Regions from separate parts of the Desulfitobacterium sp. LBE genome, predicted to be linked through region 1. Evidence: riboswitches for the same ligand, from Rfam matches in the RefSeq annotation. Region 1 holds a riboswitch; each other region holds the start of a gene.
What was found. Region 1 has a riboswitch for glycine ahead of gcvT (glycine cleavage system aminomethyltransferase GcvT). Riboswitches for the same ligand answer to the same signal wherever they lie in the genome.

Region 1 (3,670 bases):
TCACAGACAAGGGTCTGGAACTCATAGATGGCCTGCAAGGTCCCTTGGCTGATCTCCGGTTGATAAGGGGTATAGGCCGTATAGAACTCCGAGCGCAGCAAGAGCTGATCCACATAACTGGGGATAAAATGCTCATAAGCCCCCGCTCCCAGATAAGAGGTATACTCTTCCACCGTTTTATTCTCTGCAGCCAGCCTGCCCATATATTTTACCAGTTCCAGCTCAGACAGCCCTTCCCGAATCTTCAATTGGGCCTGGCGCCGAACGCTTTCCGGGATATCCGCAAAAAGCTCTTCAAGGGAGCCCACGCCAATCCGGGTGAGGATCTGTTCCTGCTGGTCCACCGTGTTCGGCACATAATTCATTTATTGGCCCTCCTCCGCAAGAAACGCCTCATATTCCGCGGCTGATAAGAGTTCATCCAATACCGTCAGATCATCCACTTCCACCTTAATCAGCCATCCCTCACCATAAGGATCATCATTGAGAAGTTCCGGAGAATCCAGCACCTCTTGATTATAATCGATAACCTTGCCACTGACCGGAGCAATCATATCCGACACGGCCTTGACGGATTCAACGGTTCCAAAGGCCTCCCCGGCCACCACCGTGGTATCGTTATCAGGCAGCTCCACAAAGACCACATCTCCTAAGCTGTCCTGAGCGTGAGCCGTAATCCCCAAAGTCACAGTATTTCCTTCGACCTTAGCCCACTCATGAGATTTGCTGTACTTTAATTCTACTGGATTCATACTATCATCCTCCTTATTTTGCGGGGAAAAGGAACAGGTCCCTAACCCCATTTAATCGTGTTTTTTAACATCCCCAGTGCTCTGTAGCACTTAAAACCTGCCTTGCCCGGCGAGGACGATTTTCGCACCGCTTTACCCCTGCCGTTTGTAGAACAGTGAAGGAATAATCCGGGCTTTAACGGCTTTCCCACGAATGATCACAGCCAAGGTTTCCCCTATTTGAGCATACTCCGGGGGAATCAAGCCAAGGGCAATGTTTTTGTTTAAAGTAGGTGAAAAAGAACCTGAAGTAATAAAGCCGATTTCTTTACCCTCTTTCTGAAGGGGATAATGGGAGCGGGCTATGCCCCGTTCGATCATTTCCAGGCCTACCAACTTTCTCGGCACTCCCTTTTCCTTCTGGGCTGATAACGCCTCTTTACCGATAAAGTTATCCTTCTCCAGCTTGACAAAAAACCCTAGTCCAGCCTCCAAAGGTGTGATATCCGGCCCCAGTTCATTGCCGTATAAAGGCAGCCTGGCTTCAAAACGGAGAGTATCCCGGGCGCCCAGACCAATGGGCTGAACTCCTTCCGACCCTCCAACCTCGAGAATTCTTTCCCACATCCGGGGAGCATGCTCGGGAGGCAGGTAAATTTCAAAGCCGTCTTCCCCGGTATAACCTGTCCTGGAAATCAGGCAAAGGACTCCGTCCACTTCCCCATGCTTAAACCAATAGTAGTTGATCTGTGTTAAATCCATACTTGTCAGCTTTTGCAGGATTTTCTCCGCCCAAGGGCCTTGCAAAGCCAATTGAGCAAAGTCCCCGGAGCGATTTTCCAGACTTATTTCGAAGCCCTCAGCTTGAGCCTGCATCCAGGCAAAATCCTTATCCGTATTGGAGGCATTGACCACCAGCAAAAAATGCTCCCGGCTATAACGATACACCAGCAGATCATCCACCACACCCCCAGCAGAGGTGCACATGGGGGAATACTGAATCTGGTTATCCTGAATTCGCGACACATCATTGGTCAATAGGTACTGCAAAAAAGCAAGGCTATCCTTTCCCTTCAACTCCACCTCACCCATATGAGAGACATCAAAAAGCCCCGCTTTGCTGCGCACGGCCTTGTGCTCCTCAATGACTCCGGCGTATTGAACCGGCATTTCCCAGCCGCCGAAATCAATGAGCTTCGCACCGGCCTGGCGGTGCTGCTCATACAGTGGTGTTCTTTTTAGTTCCGTCACTTAGGACACCTCCCTAGAATTGAGTATTAACCAAAACCGGAAAAAACATTATTGAACATAGGGAAAATAAAGAAATGGGTAAAATAAAAAAACAGAGAATAGCACGTCGCGCTACCTCTGTCCTTTGACCTGAGAGATTTACCCTTTGCTTGCGGGCTACCCCTTTGGTGTTCTCCGCTGAGAAGCTCTCCAGAGTTTCGTCTTCCAGCAGTACTTTTGCCTGAGAGTTTCCCTTTCTGAACAGGCGACATTCAGGAAGTTTCTCCTTCGGCGCTCAGGATGTTGAGTCTCTCCTACTGGAATCATTCGAAGCCATATGTATTTTTACCTGATATAGATTGACTATATTTACCTGCTTTTATTATAGTCAGCAAACCGATTTTCGTCTACACAAATATCCCATTTATACTAAATAATTAAATGTACAATTGCCTATCCTATCCAATTGCCATCATCCTTGACAAACCACCGATGATTATTTCTTACAGCTTGTGGGCCAGCTCGTTTAATTCAGTGCCGACCTGCTGCAGCTCCTCCACCATCTGAGCAATCTCCTGAGTGGCCTTAGCTTGTTCTTGAGCTATGACATTGTTTTGAAACACCCCATTGGCGATCTCTTCCATGGTATCCTGAAAGGTGCTCAACAAATTATTGATTTCATTGGCTGAACGGTTGCTTTCATCGGCCAGCTTGCGCACTTCTCCCGCCACTACCGAGAATCCTTTTCCTTGTTCTCCGGCACGGGCCGCTTCAATGGCCGCATTAAGCCCTAAAAGATTGGTCTGCTTCGACACCCGGCGAATGAATTCGGTGACACCTTCCGTGGCCTTAACATGCTCTTTGGCATTCTGGGCTACCGTAGCCACAGTCTGGCTCACCCCCGCCACCTCTTCCGAGGAAGCCGCCATTTCCTGGATAGCCCCAGCCGCTTGTTCCAGAGCCTCTCCCATCCTCTCCACATGAGCCTTGAGAACCTCTTTCAGCTCCTCATCCCGGAGTAAAAAAGCAATCATCGCCGCTGTGACCTTCGCTACAGGACTAACGCTATCCAAAGGGCCGGCCACGCCAAAGGTCCCCAGCTTTTCCCCCTCGAGGACAATAGCAATGTTCATGCCTTCCCGTTGTTTTCCCTGAGAATTCATTTCATCTTCCGCAGTGATTTTAATGTCTTGGATAGAGGTCGTCATGATGCGGTGTGCACCCGCATGGGCAATGCCAACCCGCTGTTTAGCCGAATCGGCGATAATGGTCCCCGCAGCGTCACAAACAATGCCATGAAACCCACTTTCGGTATAAATCAAATCCACAATCCGGTTGGCCAGACTTTCTGTAAGCCTCATTCTCTTCACTCCCACCTCTGCAGGTCTTAATTTGAGCATTTAATTCAAAATCCCAGAAGAAAATCAAGTGTAATTTAGTACCTGATCCTAAAAATTAGACAAATAAATCCACTGGTTTTCATCACTAAATATAATACTAAGTATTCAAACTATTGTCCATGGATTTGCCCTTAATAATAAACGTTATCGTTTTAGATACATTAAACAAGACTTGAGCAGATGGTACCGCCCAAGTCTTGTTTAATGGAAATATTGAAGAAATGCTATTTTTTAGAGATGGCTTACAACAGAGGCACAGCGGGGGCAGAGGGTGGGATGCTCCTGATTCTCCCCAACTCCTGTATCGTA
Region 2 (3,670 bases), 2.5 Mb from region 1:
AGGGACGGATTTGCCGGTCGGGGACCAAGGACAGACAGGCCCTGGTGTAGGACAAGGTAACGAGACAGAACAAAGTGCCAGCCTGGGAAACATCCATCTGGGCGATCCCTTCAGCCAGGCAGAGAAAATCTTGGGCAAGGACTATCAAGAAACTTTCTATGATGAGCCTGGGCATTTCCCTGAAGCCTGGTACAGCAGAGAGTATAAGCAAGGCATCAGGCTCATTGTCGGAAAAGATTCCGGCAAAGTGCTGGAGATTGACGCTATTGCCGCGGACTTCGCCACCAACCTCGGTGCCAAGGTAGGAGATACCGCTGAGAGAATTAAGGACGTGTATGCTGACAAATACAAACCCTTTGAAAGCAGACATGGTGAAGGACCTCTGGAAGGCTTCTATCTGCTGGAGGATGGTCAGCTCATGATCTTCGACTATAACAGGGAAGATAACCAATTGGTCAATACGAATGTGAAGCCGGATTCTAAGGTGGAGATGATCAGGTTGACCCAATCTCAATATCTGGATTAAAGGCGATAAACAGGCGAAAACGCATCCGCAATTTGGGATGCGTTTTTGTTTGGAAACCAATCCGCCAAACCATAATATATTAAAAATAGGGGAGGGGAGAGAGTTTTCACGATCTATTCAGCATTACGCCCGGACAGCCTGGCTCCCAGGTCAAAGGCTTGCCGGCAATCCTGAGGGAATCGCTCTTGGCGCACCTGGGCTTTATGCTGCTCATTAAATCGGGAGGATGCATAGTTGGAGTAGTTGTCAAACTGATAGGTATCTGTGGCCAGGAGATATTCGGAAGGTCCATTAAGGAGTTCGAGGCTGCGGGCATTGGCTTTAAAAACCGCTTCGTAACCAAGCTGAGGCAGGAAATCTTCGGGAACATTCATCGTGTAGATAAAACCTGAGGCCACTTTTCTTGGGAAAACAGTACGCTGGCCTTCATTATAGGAAAGAAGGGAGAAAAACAGCCGCTCCAGGAAGGAGCGCATTTCTCCGGTGACATTGCCAAAGTAAATGGGCGAACCCAGCAGCAGGGCATCGCACTTCAGCACTTCTTTCAAAAGGGGGGTCAGCTCATCTTTAAGGACACAATGCCCTATCCGGCTGGAGTTCTTGCGTTTGCACCCAAAGCAGCTGATGCATCCTTTATAATTCAGATCATAAAGATGAAACAGGTCTGTTTCGGCACCTACAGATTGCGCTCCTTCAAGGGCTTTATGCAATAATGTAGCCGTGTTCCATTGCTTGCGGGGGCCGCCATTAACAGCAATAACCTTCATAGTCAATACCTCAACTCCTTATGTTAATGGGTTTGCTTAATTGAGCAGTAATTTGCCTTCACTCCTATTATATTAGGGAGAGTCTTAAAAACAAAGGTTTGCAATTATGAGCAAGGATGTTTATAATACTGAAAAGAAGTGAATAACTGGATGAGGTTTTCAGGAGAACAGGGTAAGCTAACCATGATGAACTGAAAACGGACAGAACTCTGGAGAGTTCCGCAAGGACGCCGAAGGGGCAAGACAGCAAAGCTGTTCAATCTCTCAGGCAAAAGGACAGAGCGCATAGTTTGTGAACGATGCTAAGGCAGGCGATAACTGCCAATAAGCGGGTTCGCAAATGCTCGTGTACCGGAGTCAAACTTAAGATTTGGCTTTTTTTTATTGGTGAAAAGAAAGGAAAAAAAACAAAAAAGAAAAGGGGTAAAGAAAAATGAGCTTAGAACCAACCCGTGATACGTCCAATCGCGTGATTATTTCCATCTTAGGCAAGGATCAAATAGGAATTATCGCCTGGCTGACCGGGCGCTTAGCTGAAAAATCCATCAATGTACTGGATCTCAGTCAAACCATTCTCCAGGGTTTTTTCACCATGATTATGATCGTGGATGTTACTCAATCCACGGCCTCCTCCTTAACCGAGCTCACCAAGCAATTGCAAAGCGAGGGAGAAGCCCGGGGCTTAAAGGTCAATGTCCAGCATGAAGATATTTTTGAATTCATGCATCGAGTATAGGGGGGATTATAGTGAAAATGCATCTGGCTCCTCAGGAAATACTGCAAACCATTGCAATGGTGGAAAATGAGAATTTAGACATCCGTACCATCACTATGGGCATAAGTCTGTTGGACTGTGCCGGAGATGATGTACAACAGGTGGAACAAAAAATCTACGATAAAATTACCCGTCAAGCTGAGCATTTAGTCAGCGTAGGGGAAAGCTTAGCCGCTCGTTACGGCATTCCTATTGTCAATAAAAGAGTCTCGGTAACTCCGGTGGCCCTTTTAGGCTCCAACTTTAATCCCGAAGAAATGGTCCGCTTGGCTAAAGCCTTAGACAGAGCGGCCAAGACGGTGGGGATTAACTTCCTGGGAGGTTTTTCCGCCCTCGTTCAAAAAGGCTTAACCAAGGGAGACCGCTCCTTAATTGAAGCGATTCCCCAAGCCTTGGCGGAGACAGAGTTTGTCTGCTCCTCGGTGAATATCGGTTCCACCAAATCCGGAATCAATATGGATGCTGTGCTGAGGATGGGGGAAGTCATCCTGGACAGCGCCCGGCGGACAGCGGCTCAGGATGGCATCGCCGCAGCCAAGCTCGTGGTCTTCTGCAACGCCCCGGAGGATAATCCCTTCATGGCCGGTGCCTTTCACGGAGTGGGAGAGCCGGAGGCGGTGATCAACGTGGGGGTCAGCGGTCCCGGCGTCGTTGCCCATGCCGTCAAGAAAAGCCCCCAGGCGGATTTGGGAGAACTGGCCAACCTCATTAAACGAACCTCCTTTAAGATTACCCGCATGGGAGAATTGATTGGCAGAGAAGCTTCCCAAGCTTTGCAGGTTCCCTTCGGCATTGTGGATCTTTCCCTGGCACCGACCCCGGCTGTGGGAGACAGTGTAGCAGAAATTCTTGAGAACATGGGACTGGAACGCTGCGGCGCCCATGGGACCACGGCTGCTTTAGCCCTGCTTAATGATGCGGTGAAAAAAGGAGGAGCCATGGCATCCTCCCATGTGGGCGGTTTGAGCGGAGCCTTTATCCCTGTCTCCGAAGATGCAGGCATGATCGAAGCCGTGGAAGTCGGCGCCCTGAGCATTGAGAAGCTGGAGGCCATGACCTGTGTGTGCTCGGTGGGATTGGATATGATCGCTATCCCCGGAGATGTGGAACCGGAAACCATCGCCGGGATTATCGCCGACGAGGCTGCTATCGGCATGATTAATAAGAAGACAACCGCGGTACGGGTGATACCGGCCATCGGCAAAAAGGTGGGGGATCGGGTTGAGTTCGGCGGACTGCTGGGCAGCGCCCCGGTGATTAAGCTGAACCCCTTCTCTTCCCGTGAATTTATCCGGCGGGGCGGCAGAATTCCTGCCCCCATAACCAGTCTATCCAACTAAAATTGTCCTTTGCTGAAAAAGAGAATTGGAAAGTGATTCCAATCACGTTTTTTTAGGGTAATTCAGGTTAGAATAAGTCATAAGCAAATGATTGAATCATAAGCAAATGGCCTGCAGGAAAAAGGGGGATTTTATAATGGCACAAATTATGAAAAATATTGAGTTTTCCCAAGTTCTGGACCTGAAAGAGCTGATTACTTACCAACAGGGACAAGTGATCAGCCGCACCCTTGCTCAGACTCCTATCGTCAGCATTACCCTA
Region 3 (3,670 bases), 2.0 Mb from region 1:
TCTCTATCGAAGCCGGTAAGCGGCTCAGAGAGATTACCGGGGGCAACTATGGCCTGGAAGTGGACCAGAACGGAAAGTTCCTGATCCGGGATTATAAGAACGGCGGCGCCCAACGGGATGCCACTACCTTATCCGGCGGGGAAACCTTCCTGGCCTCTTTATCTTTGGCGTTAGCTCTGTCCGCCCAAATTCAGCTTAAAGGAACGGCCCCTTTAGAGTTGTTTTTCTTGGATGAGGGCTTCGGAACTCTGGATGACAACCTCCTGGAAGTGGTGATGGACTCCCTGGAAAGGCTCCACCATGACCGATTATCCGTGGGCATCATCAGCCACGTGGATTCGATCAAGAACAGAGTGCCCGTCAAGCTCATGGTCACACCTGCTCAAGCCGGGCTGGGCGGGAGCAAGGTGGCCATCGAAGTCAGCTAGCTTCTCGAGCCCCAGTTTTTGGTGAGTCTGGCCACAACCCCACCCAGAATGATCAAGGCCAAAATATTGGGGATGACCATTAAGCCGTTAAAAAGATCGGCCAAATTCCACACCAGGTCAACCTTGAGGGCGCAGCCAACACCTACAAACACAGCAACCAGTATGGCATAAAAAGGAACTGCTTTTTTTCCGAAGAGATACTTTACATTGGCCAGACCGAAAAAGTACCAGCCCATAATTGTAGCAAAAGCAAAGAAAAGGACACAGATGGCAATAATGACATAGCCGAATTGACCAAAGACCTGGGCATAAGCAGCCTGAGTCAGTTGAATTCCAGTGACGAATTCACCGTTGGCATCGGCAGAGCCCAATACACCTGAAGTTAAAATGGCCAGAACAGTTAAGGGCAGTAAAACAATGGTATCGATAAAAACCCCCATCATGGCGACAAGGCCTTGATCACAAGGGTCTTTGACACGGGCCAGAGCATGGGCGTGAGGCGTTGATCCCATACCGGCTTCATGGGTGAACAAGCCCCGGGCAATGCCGAAACGGATGGCCTGCTGCACGCTTACCCCCAGGACACCCCCTAAAACCGCCTGAGGATAGAAGGCGCCCACAAAAATATCATGAAAGGCAGGGATAATGTTAGAGAAATTTGCGCCGATAACTACAAAGGATGCCAAAGTAAAGAAAACTGCCATAAAAGGAACCACTTTTTCCGCAACGGCAACAATACGCTTAACACCCCCCAGGAAAACCAGCAAGCAAATAAGTGCCAATCCTATCCCGATGATTTCTGAAGGAATCCCGAAAGCGGTTTCCATGGCCCCGCCCACAGAATTGGCCTGAACCATATTGCCCATGAAGCCAAGGGCCATGATAAGCAAAAGGGCAAAAACAGCGGCAACCACCCTACCGGTCCGCCCCTTGATGGCGGCGCGGATGTAATAGACCGGTCCGCCCACCAGCTCGCCGTTTTTCGTGGTTTTATAACGCTGAGCAAGAGTAGCTTCGGCATAAATGGTAGCCATGCCTAAAATTGCACTCACCCACATCCAAAATACGGCGCCGGGGCCGCCGGATACCATAGCGGTAGCCACACCCGCCAGATTTCCTGTACCAATCTGGGCGGACACCGAGGTGATCAGAGACTGAAATGAGGTCATGCCTTCCTTATCGCTGGCTGCATTACCTCTCAAAGTAATAGAGCCGAAGGTTAGCTTAAAGCTCTGTTTGAACAGGCGAAATTGTACCCCTTTGGTAAGAATCGTAAAATAAATGCCCACACCACAAAGAAGAAGAATTAAAAAGACATCCCATAATACTGCGTTGATGCTGACGACTAAATTAGAAAACCATTCCATGCTGAACACTCCTCCTGATGCATTGTTTGTTGACAAATAAAAGAGTCAAACCATAAGCATATGGTTTGACTCTGGATACGCGCAAAAAGGCCCAAAAGTACTTGAGCACAGATTCTCTGTTCTTTGGCCTGAGAGATTAGCCCGAGGAATTCGAGCCTTACACCTTCGGCACCCAAAATGGGATTCTCCAGAGTTACATCCATTCATAGTCCTCACCTGAAATACCAGGCACCTGAGAGTGTTACTCCTTCGGCAGGGCGCAGCCTTTTTCCTACAAACTTCATTTGTCGATATTATGTTGTGTTTCTATGTAACATCATATTTCAAGATGCTATCACATTATTAAAGTTAAGTCAAACAGAAGTTACTTAGCTTTTGAAGGTGGATTGGGCGGATGAAAACAACCCATAAAAAAGGGCGTAAATAGTTTTGCGACGCCCCCGTTTCTTGGAGTTAAACCAAGATTCGAAACCGGTTTCGAATCTGGCAAGCCCTTCCTCCAACATACCCTCTCAAATCATCTGACCGGGTGTTGACCAGCCAAATTCTGGGGCTGGCATTCCGGGCAGAAATACACTGAGCCCCCCAGGTAGCTTTCCTTAAGGATTGTCCCGCCACATTGCTCACAGTCCGTTCCTGCTGTATTCTTTGACATCTTTGTCTTGTATCCCCCGGAAACTCCGAACAAATCTTTTTCCGTGTCACGGCCGCCAAGCTTTGCCATCTCATTCAGCACTTTCATAACCGCCTGAAGCAGCTTATCCCGTTCCCTTTCAGCCAGGGTGACTATTTTGCGTTTCGGATGGATGCCCGCTTCAAAAAGAATATCCTGCAGCGTACCGTTGCCGATGCCGGGAAAACGTTGCTCCGTGGCCAGAAAGGCCTTGGCGCTGAGGGTTGGTTTGCTTTCTGAAAAGAGGCGGAGGTAATAATCGGGGAAATCCTGGGCAAAGGGGGAGATAGAGTTCCTGCTGGCCAGGTAATAGTGATTGTCATAGCTGCCGTCGTGCGCAAATATTCCGCCGTACATGGCCACCGTAAAAACCAGGGCCTGCCCGTCGTCCAGCTCCATCATCAACTGATAATTCCCCGGGGCTTTACCGGCCGGCATAAGACGGAGATTCACCCCGTCGTTGACGCACAGTCTCCGGCCATTGTCAAAAATCAGTTCCGCGAAGATGCCGAATCCCTCGGCCCCGGCAATCCTGCTGCCGGAAAGTGCCTTGTCATATTCTTCGGGTTCGCCGCTATACCAGCAGAATTTATGAGCTTTTGTGGGGGGCCATACTTTCAGGATACGCCGGTTTTTCACACTTTCGTTCAGCTGCCTGGTCAGAGTGAGGACTTCGGGTAACTCCAGCATAACTTTACTCCCTTCCTGCCTGATAGTCTATATTGCTCTCTCGGGCACACTTGAACAGCATGCCGTAATTAAGCCTGCGCAGTTTTCCGTTCTGGATAAAGTTGGTCCCGCACTGACGGAAAGAAAAGCTGACGTTATGCCGCATACACTGCTCTCTGACCGCCAGGGCCCAGTCATAATCAAAAGGTCTGGCATTGCGGTCATATTCCCCGCCCACGACGACTAACTCAATGTTCTCTAAATACTTTTCAATATCTATCGCCTCAAGCATGGGCTGAAGGGCGATATTTTTGTGTTTGATAGGCAGCTTTGAAAAAATTTCCAGACGTTCATCCGCAGTTTGCTGGTTTTCCACCGTACAGCCCACCGTGACATTCTCATACCCCTCACCCCAGTCATCGGGAAGGCACTGGGAAAAGCGCTCAATCCTCTTAGTGAGAAAAAGAAAGTGCAGATCAGGGCGCTCTTTCATCATGCTCCAGCATTCATTCCGCCAGGGGTCAGCCTCCTCA
Region 4 (3,670 bases), 1.2 Mb from region 1:
ATACGCTTTGCCCTTTTCGATCAGCAGAACGGCCCGCTTATGCATCTCCGCAAAATAATCGGAAGCGAAAAAGAGGTTGTCCCAGTCAAACCCCAACCACTTGACATCTTCTTTGATGGATTCTACATATTCAGTATCTTCTTTGACCGGATTCGTATCATCAAACCGCAAATTGGTTTTTCCTTTGAATTCGTCGGCCAAACCAAAGTTCAAACAGATGGATTTAGCATGCCCAATATGCAGGTAACCATTGGGCTCGGGGGGAAACCGTGTCGTGATTTCTTCTACCTTTCCCTCCCGTAAATCCTCAAGGATAATGCTGCGTAAAAAATTAGAGGATTTATTCTCGTTATCCACGAATACCAACCTTTCCTAGGGAATCTTATCTCCTACTGTAACGGAAGACCTCTCCAGTAGTGTTACCCGAATTCTCGTCCTTCACCCATTGCTGCTTATAAATGATAGTCTCCCGCAGCCTCCGGCTGATAAAGAAGTTTTTCCACCTTAAAGCGGACGACACCGCCGGGAACCTTCCAGTCGATGATATCTCCTTCCAGATAGCCCAGAATAGCCGTCCCTACGGGAGCAAGAATTGAAATCTTATCCTCCAGAAGATCGGCATCCTCAGGATACACTAAAGTATAGACGGTTTCTTCCCCTGTCTCCAGATCCTTCAGCAAGATTCTGGAATTCATGGTGATGGCATCCCCTGGGATCTTTTCAGAAGGCACCACATCCGCCCCATTTAACTCATGCTCAAGATCTTTTAAGTAATCCTTGTTTTTAGCGCTGCCAAACTCTCTTTCCTTATTGATAAGTTTGAGCAGACGCTCACGGTCCACAGCTGTAATACTGATCTTTCTACTCATTTCTCCTGAACCTTCCTTTTCTAATGATGAATAGCTAAATATAGAGCGACTATCGCCAGATAGCCGCTGTCAAAAGTTTATGTACTTCAAAAAAGGGAAAATCACTAAACCATTCTAATTATATACTATTTCCTATAATAAGTAAATGTTAGGCATATTCCCAAAAATAATTCTTGAATAAAATGGGAGCGGTAATTATAATTATAGATACAATTCCAGAAAATGCGGTGGCAATCTGGAATTTACGAAAAACTGCATAGGAATGCTGGATGAGATTTACGGGAGAAGGGCACGGCCCGCCGAAGAAGTTGAAACTTTCAGGTGACTGGAATAAGTCAGGGACCGTAAATTGACAGCACTCTGGAGAGACTCGATTAGAGCGCCGAAGGGGCAATACAATGACGTGTTGTTAAATCTCTCAGGCAAAAGGACAGAGAAGGAACAGGGACTGCTACAGAGCAATCTCTTACTTTTGTACCTATCGTCCGAATATTCAGAGTCAATCGCTAAGGATTGACTCTTTTTATATATAAATTGCCATCCTTTTGCGGGAGGCTGCCGCAACGGAGATGTGCAGAGAGATGCGAAAAGAGAGATTAAAGGAGGAACACTCAATGGATGCCTTGCATAATTTTATCGTCTGGCTGAACGACTATCTCTGGGGCCCACCGATGCTTGCTTTGCTTTTTGGCACGCACTTATTCCTTACGTTGCGTACTCGTGGTATTCAAAGGCATATTTTTAAGGGGATCAAATTATCTCTTACGAAGGATCCTGATGCCAGCGGCGATGTGAGCCAATTCGGAGCTCTGACCACCGCTCTCGCCGCTACCATCGGAACCGGTAATATCGTCGGGGTAGCTACGGCCGTGGCTTTAGGCGGCCCCGGTGCCGTACTTTGGTGCTGGCTCACCGGGGTATTCGGAATTGCCACCAAATATGGGGAGGCCTTATTGGCGGTGAAATACCGGGTTAAAACCGCTGACGGCACCATGCTGGGCGGTCCTATGTATGCTTTGGAAAGAGGCCTGGGCCAGAAGTGGCTGGCTGTACTCTTCTGTATCTTTACTTCTATTGCCGCCTTTGGTATTGGCAATATGACTCAGGCTAATTCTATTTCCGGCATGCTGAATTCTCAATTTAACGTCAACCCTATCATTACCGGTCTTCTCTTAGCTTCCCTCACCGGAATTGTAATCATCGGCGGAGTGAAGTGGATCGCCCGGGTCTGTGAAAAATTTGTCCCCTTTATGGCGATTGCCTATGTCCTTGGTTGTATCATTATCCTGATTATAAACGCCTCCTATGTCTGGCCCGCCGTTGTCTTGATCTGTGAATCGGCTTTCACCCCCACTGCAGCCGGCGGCGGATTCGTCGGTGCCAGTATCATCATGGCCGCCCGTTACGGAATTGCCCGGGGTCTTTTCTCCAATGAATCCGGTTTGGGTTCCGCCCCCATCGTCGCTGCCGCCGCTCAAACCAGGAATCCTGTCCGTCAGGCTCTCGTCTCAGCCACCGGTACCTTCTGGGATACCGTTGTCGTCTGCTTAATGACCGGTCTGGTCGTGGTCAGCAGTGTCCTTAGCAACCCGACCGCCGCCGAAGGGTTAAAAGGCGGTGATTTAACTTCTATGGCTTTTAGCCAGATTCCAGTAATTGGCCCTATCGTTTTAACCTTCGGGCTTTTGACCTTTGTTTTCTCTACCATCCTGGGCTGGTCTTACTATGGTGAAAGAGCTGTGGAATACCTCTTTGGCAAAAAAGGCATCCTCCCTTACCGCCTCCTCTGGGTTCTCGCTGTTTTAGCCGGTTCTTTGGTCACTCTGCAATTCGTCTGGGATTTGGCGGATGCAATGAACGCTATGATGGCTATTCCCAACCTTGTGGCACTCCTTCTTTTAAGCGGAGTTATTGTCTCGGAAACCAGGAAGTATCTATGGGAAGATCGTCTGGATGAAGCCTCTGATGAGCCCATCCCCGTCATTCAGAATAAATAAGCTCTCGGTGGAGCTCAGTCTGCTCAATGATAGTTTTCGCATAGATGACAAACTACGAGACACCTCTCCCTTGCGGAGAGGTGTCTCTCTGTGCCTTATCCTATCCCATAGAACTGGGGAGAATTTCTAGCCAGTAGTTATCCGGATCATTGATAAAATAGATCCCCATGGCTTCATTTTCATAACAGATGCAGCCCATTTTTTGATGGTGTTCATGAGCTCCCTGGAAATCATCCACCGTTAAGGCCAGATGAAACTCATTATCGCCCAGATTATACGGTTCTGTTCTATCCCTTAACCAGGTAAGTTCCAAGGCATGAGCGGTTACCCCATCCCCCAGATAAATAATAATGAATTCCCCGCTCTCCGGAGCTATACGCCTGACTTCCTTTAACCCTAATGCCTCTTCGTAAAATTTAAGACTTTTCTCCAGGTTCAGCACATTGATATTATTGTGTGTAAATTTAAATTTCATGGCCATCATCCCCTTCGTTTATTTTAGACACGCTTTCTTTTCCGAGAATTAATTATCGACGAGACTCTCTATTGTCTTGCATATTCATCCATATTATAGTAATTTTTTATAGAGAACACAATCTTCCGATCATTTTAGATGAGGTGATTTTTATGAAAGCTCCCCTCGAAAAGCTAGGACTTCGTATTGAGTATATTCAGCACAGTGGTTTCATCGTGGAAACCGATAGGGAGTTCCTTGTCTTTGACTATTATCAAGGTCAAGTCCAGTTGCCCAGCCATAAGCAGATCACTGTTTTTTCCTCCCATGTCCATCCGGATCATTACAAT

Region 2: another riboswitch for glycine. It lies ahead of DESLBE_RS11005 (ACT domain-containing protein); the one in region 1 lies ahead of gcvT (glycine cleavage system aminomethyltransferase GcvT).
Region 3: another riboswitch for glycine. It lies ahead of DESLBE_RS13120 (sodium:alanine symporter family protein); the one in region 1 lies ahead of gcvT (glycine cleavage system aminomethyltransferase GcvT).
Region 4: another riboswitch for glycine. It lies ahead of DESLBE_RS17120 (sodium:alanine symporter family protein); the one in region 1 lies ahead of gcvT (glycine cleavage system aminomethyltransferase GcvT).

What each region holds. Positions count from the first base shown of each region.
Region 1 covers NZ_VLKD01000001.1:4,802,973-4,806,642, reverse strand. Annotated here, with positions in the region: gene gcvPA (aminomethyl-transferring glycine dehydrogenase subunit GcvPA) at 1-365, opposite strand, end outside; gene gcvH (glycine cleavage system protein GcvH) at 366-752, opposite strand; gene gcvT (glycine cleavage system aminomethyltransferase GcvT) at 885-1,982, opposite strand; glycine riboswitch at 2,181-2,288, opposite strand; gene DESLBE_RS27365 (sugar diacid recognition domain-containing protein) at 2,465-3,322, opposite strand; gene ileS (isoleucine--tRNA ligase) at 3,593-3,670, opposite strand, start outside.
Region 2 covers NZ_VLKD01000001.1:2,322,477-2,326,146, reverse strand. Annotated here, with positions in the region: gene DESLBE_RS11015 (hypothetical protein) at 1-526, shown strand, start outside; gene DESLBE_RS11010 (flavodoxin family protein) at 640-1,293, opposite strand; glycine riboswitch at 1,493-1,583, shown strand; gene DESLBE_RS11005 (ACT domain-containing protein) at 1,727-2,029, shown strand; gene DESLBE_RS11000 (PFL family protein) at 2,041-3,408, shown strand; gene DESLBE_RS10995 (cupin domain-containing protein) at 3,545-3,670, shown strand, end outside.
Region 3 covers NZ_VLKD01000001.1:2,753,516-2,757,185, reverse strand. Annotated here, with positions in the region: gene DESLBE_RS13125 (SMC family ATPase) at 1-428, shown strand, start outside; gene DESLBE_RS13120 (sodium:alanine symporter family protein) at 425-1,795, opposite strand; glycine riboswitch at 1,902-1,996, opposite strand; gene DESLBE_RS13115 (DNA-formamidopyrimidine glycosylase family protein) at 2,313-3,158, opposite strand; gene DESLBE_RS13110 (DUF5131 family protein) at 3,163-3,670, opposite strand, start outside.
Region 4 covers NZ_VLKD01000001.1:3,593,068-3,596,737, reverse strand. Annotated here, with positions in the region: gene DESLBE_RS17130 (glutamine--tRNA ligase/YqeY domain fusion protein) at 1-357, opposite strand, end outside; gene rnk (nucleoside diphosphate kinase regulator) at 453-869, opposite strand; glycine riboswitch at 1,220-1,313, shown strand; gene DESLBE_RS17120 (sodium:alanine symporter family protein) at 1,484-2,866, shown strand; gene DESLBE_RS17115 (VOC family protein) at 2,967-3,350, opposite strand; gene DESLBE_RS17110 (MBL fold metallo-hydrolase) at 3,494-3,670, shown strand, end outside.